DNA from 2 places in the Micromonospora sp. DSM 43699 genome. Region 2 is predicted to be linked to the other one. Evidence: riboswitches for the same ligand, from Rfam matches in the RefSeq annotation. Region 2 holds a riboswitch; the other holds the start of a gene.
The links. Region 2 has a riboswitch for cobalamin ahead of AC0AIB_RS02625 (nitroreductase family protein). Riboswitches for the same ligand answer to the same signal wherever they lie in the genome.

Region 1 (2,193 bases), on a different contig from region 2:
GGCCGGAGCGGGTGGGGTGGTCGAATCGGCCGCCTTCGACCGGGTCCTGACCGCCGCCCGTGCGGCCGGTCTGACCGGCCCGGTCGAGATCGCCCCGGCGCCGGAACCGGGCTCGGCCTGGACCGTCACGCAGGTCGACAACGTCTGGCCGGTCGCGAAGGACCGGGTCGCCGTCGACCCCACCACGGCCACGGTCACCGCCCGCAGCGACTTCGCCGACTGGCCACTGCTGGCCAAGCTCAGTGGTCTCGGCATCCAGGCGCACATGGGGGTGCTCTTCGGACCGCTCAACCAGATCCTGCTCGCCGCGCTGGCCCTCGGGCTGCTCTGCGTCATCGTCTGGGGCTACCGCATGTGGTGGCAACGCCGGCCCACCCGCGCCGACCGCCGCGCCCTCACCGGCACCCCACCGGCCCGCGGCGGCGTACCCGGCCTTCCGCGCGGCGTCCTGATCGTCGGCACACCACTGGTCGTGGCGGTCGGCTGGGCGCTGCCGCTGCTCGGGCTCACCCTGCTCGTCTTCCTCCTCGTCGACGTCGTCCTGGGGGCGGTGGGCCGACGACGCCGTACCAGCACCGTCCCCACCTCACCCGCACCAGCCGGTCGATGACCGACCGCCCCGTCCGGCCGCCCGCTCGGCGTCGGACGGGGCGGTCGACTCGCGCAGCGCCGGTCCCCGCCCCGGTTGCTCACATTCGGCGGGATGACGATTGACCGCTCGGGGGTCACGCCGCTACGGTCGATCCAAATCTGCGGCGTCGCGAGGTAAGCCGGTGAGAATCCGGCGCGGTCGCGCCACTGTGAGCGGTCCCCGTCGTCGACGGGTCCGCGAGCCAGGACGCTCGGTCGTCCGCAGCCTTGCGATGGGGACGCGTCATCCCCGGGAAGGTTCGTGTCCCATGTCGAGTTCCACTCCCGCCCAGCCGCTGGTGCACCCCGTCGGGTCGACCCGCGTGTACTGGGCGGCACTGGCCGTCGTCGGCGTACTCCTGCTGCTCACCTATCTGGTCGCGTTCGACCAGGGCGCGGTCTCGCGCAGTGGCATGTACCTGCACGAGCTCATGCACGACGGCCGGCACCTGCTCGGTGTCCCGTGCCACTGAACCCCACCCACAATCCACCCACGTTCGCCACCGTCCTGCTCCGCGGTCTGCTCGCCGGTCTCGTCGCCGGCCTGCTCGCGGGGGCGTTCGGCTACCTCGTCGGTGAGCCGCGCATCGAGGCGGCCATCGCGATCGAGGAGGCAGCCAGCCACACCGGGCCGGTGGCCGACGACCACCACGCCGACGCCCTGGTGGGCCGGGGCGGCCAGCGGGCCGGCCTGTTCCTGGCCACCGGGCTGTTCGGCACCGCGATGGGTGGCCTGCTGGCGACCGGGTACGCGCTCCTGCGCCGTCGCCTGCGGACCACGGACGACGGCCGGTCGGCGCTGCTGCTCGCCGGCGGCGCCCTGCTCGGCGCGGTGCTCGTGCCGTTCCTCAAGTATCCGGCCAACCCCCCGGCGGTCGGCAGTCCCGACACCATCGACCAACGCACCGCCGCCTACCTGACCCTGGTGGTGCTCGGTCTGGTGGCGGTCTGGGCGGGCACCCTCGGCTACCGGTCGGTCCGCCCCGACGCACCGGTCTGGCAACGGGTCGGCGCGGCCGTCGGGGGCTTCCTCCTGGTCGCCGGTGCCGGGTATGTCGTCCTGCCGTCCTTCCAGGAGGTGCCGGACGACTTCCCCGCGACTCTGCTGTGGAACTTCCGGTTGGCCGCTCTCGGTACCCAGGTGGTGCTCTGGGCGGCGATCGGCCTGCTGTTCAGCGCCCTGATGAGCCAGGGCCGGCGGCTGGACCGGCGACCGGGGGCGGGCGGGATTCCGACTGTCACCCCGGCGAGCCGATGACCGGTGCGGGAACACCGGCGTGACCGCGACCAGCCTGCGGCTGGTCGCACACGCGCACACCGCCGCCCTGCGGCGGGCGGTGTTCGGCGCGGGTGACGACGACCTGGACGAGGGCGGCCGGCGGGCCGCCCTCGCCCTGGCCGGTTCCGACCGGCGCGGCCCACTGGGCCCGGTCGACGTCTGCCTGACCAGCCCGGCGCCGGCGGCGGTGCAGACCGCTCACGCCCTCGGGCTGCGCCCCACAGTCGAGGCCGCGCTGGCCGACTGCGGGTACGCCGACTGGTCCGGGCAGAGCCTGGCGGACG
Region 2 (2,193 bases):
CTGGATGGGGAACGCACCCCCAATCTGCCCGACGCGCGCGGTCTGCTCGCCGGCCTGACCCGGGCGAACGCATCGGCGGCGAACCTGGCGCGGGCCGCCGTGGAGGGCATGCTCGGCGGTATCGCCGACGCCCTCCACGCGCTCCGTGCCCAGGACGTCCCGGTCGACCGGGTGTTGCTGATCGGCGGCGCGGCCCGGTCCCGCGCGGTGCGGGCGGTCGCGCCGGCGTTGTTCGGCGTACCGGTGGCCGTGCCGCGCGCTGCCGAGTACGTGGCGCTCGGCTCGGCGCGGCAGGCGGCCTGGGCGCTGTCCGGCGACGCCGAGCCGCCGCCGTGGCCGGTCGCGGCCGAGGAGGTCACCGCCGCCGGCACCCCCGAGGTGTACGCGCGCTACGTCGATGTCCGCCAACAGGCGCTACCACTGCTGACGTGACACCGGACGGCCGATGACCATCGAGGTTCTGGGCGTCGCCCGAGGTGACCCGGCAGCTCGTCGGCAGGCACGCGGCGTGCATCCGCCCCGCCGAGGGCACGCCGGACCAGGTGGGACTGACCCGGCACGAGTTGGAGGTGCTGCGCCCGATCGCCGACCGGATGCTGCGTCTGGCCGGCGTCGCGGTCCCCTCCGCCGCGGGCGGGTTGGGAGCTGCCGGTGATCGAACGTGCCGGCGCGGACCGTCCAGGGTGGCGGCGAACGTGGCCCGCCCGGCCTGTACGTGCCGGTGGCACCGGCGGCGGAGGTCGGGGTCCCGGACCAGGACGGAGTCCCACGGCTGCGAGTAGCCGACGCCGGGCGCGGCATGCGCGGCGTCGAGAATCCGGTGCAGGGTGTCGGCCGGCACCGGCGCCCCGGTGAACTGGGCCCGGACGTCCCGGCGGCGGTGGATGGCGTCGTAGAGTGCCACAGGCAGGCTCCCGCTGCGCTCGGCCCAGCCCGGAGGGGTGGGCGGTCGACGCGAGGCCGGTCTTCGGACTCCCGGATCAACGCCAGCCCGTCCGCCTTCCCGGCCTTATGGCCAGTGGCTGCGCTCCTCGCGCATGGACGGTCGCTCCCCGGTCACCGCAGCGGGCCCGTGTCGGATTCACACCGGCTTCCCGATTCTCCCCGCGCACGCGGGGCACCTCGCACGATCATGCCGTCGAGGATGCCAACTCGCGTCAGCGGCACAGGTCGGCGACGCCCCCCGCACGCGGCGGCCGCAGCCCGCGATGATCTTGCAGGTCCACTGTTGCCGCTGTCGCCCGGCCGGTCCACCGTGGTCAGCGTGCCGCTGACCCAGGCCGGCGACGTGCAACTCCGCCATCACCAGCCGCAGGTGCTCGACGGCCCGGATCCCGCCGGCCGAAGGCCGGGGCCAGGATGGACGGCACACTGGACACGGCGATCACCCGACCCATCCGCTCGCTCACGAACCGGCCCTGCAGCCGGGGGCACCACCGGCTCGGCTCCAGCGGCTGACCTCCTGGCTGCTCCACCACGGGGCAGCCCGCGCGAACCGGGTCGTCGGGACGCACCTGGATCGCCCCGGCGACCGGATGCGGTACGGCATCCCCGCCGCGCTCGACGAGTTCGGCGGGATCAGCCAGGCAGAGCTGTGCCGCCGGCTGGGCATCGACCGGGGCGACGCTGTCACCACCCTGAACGGGATGGAGGCCGACGGCCTGCTCCGCCGGGAACCCGACCCGGTGGACCGGCGCCGCAACGTCGTTCACATCACCGACGCCGGAACCGCCCGGATGCGGGAGATGGACACGCTTGTCGACGGCGCTCAGAACGACCTGCTCGACCGGTTCACGGTGGCCGAACGCGCCCAGTTCATCGACCTGCTGCGCCGCCTGGTCAACATCCCGCCACCCTGAGCTGCCAGGTCACCGGCACACACGAAGAGTGCTGGAGTTCCAGCCGGGCCAGCGGCGCGCCCGCGCAGAAGTGCCGCCCGTGGCCGAAGGCCAGATGCCGGTTCGGGACGCGGCCGACATCGAAGCGGACGGACTCCGCGATGAACCGCTCGTCGACGTTGGCGTGCGCCAGCCCGAGTGGCACCAGCCCACCTCCGCGGCGGTCTGACCCCCGGACTACCAGTTGACGAGTTCGATGGAGAGCACCCCCGGCGTAGGGTCTGCACGACCACGCCGGGCGCGAACCGTTCACCGGCCTGCCGTTCCGCCCGCGCGGGTGCACACAACGGACGGC

Region 1: another riboswitch for cobalamin. It lies ahead of AC0AIB_RS00460 (CbtB domain-containing protein); the one in region 2 lies ahead of AC0AIB_RS02625 (nitroreductase family protein).

What each region holds. Positions count from the first base shown of each region.
Region 1 covers NZ_JBTMMT010000001.1:98,262-100,454, forward strand. The annotation lists gene AC0AIB_RS00455 (PepSY-associated TM helix domain-containing protein) at 1-610, shown strand, start outside; cobalamin riboswitch at 724-865, shown strand; gene AC0AIB_RS00460 (CbtB domain-containing protein) at 900-1,103, shown strand; gene AC0AIB_RS00465 (CbtA family protein) at 1,094-1,888, shown strand; gene AC0AIB_RS00470 (histidine phosphatase family protein) at 1,908-2,193, shown strand, end outside.
Region 2 covers NZ_JBTMMT010000003.1:15,441-17,633, reverse strand. The annotation lists gene xylB (xylulokinase) at 1-432, shown strand, start outside; partial or broken gene AC0AIB_RS02630 (DNA-binding response regulator) at 468-590, shown strand; partial or broken gene AC0AIB_RS02625 (nitroreductase family protein) at 674-904, opposite strand; cobalamin riboswitch at 942-1,140, opposite strand; gene AC0AIB_RS02620 (MarR family winged helix-turn-helix transcriptional regulator) at 1,536-1,859, shown strand; gene AC0AIB_RS02615 (cytochrome P450) at 1,840-2,043, opposite strand.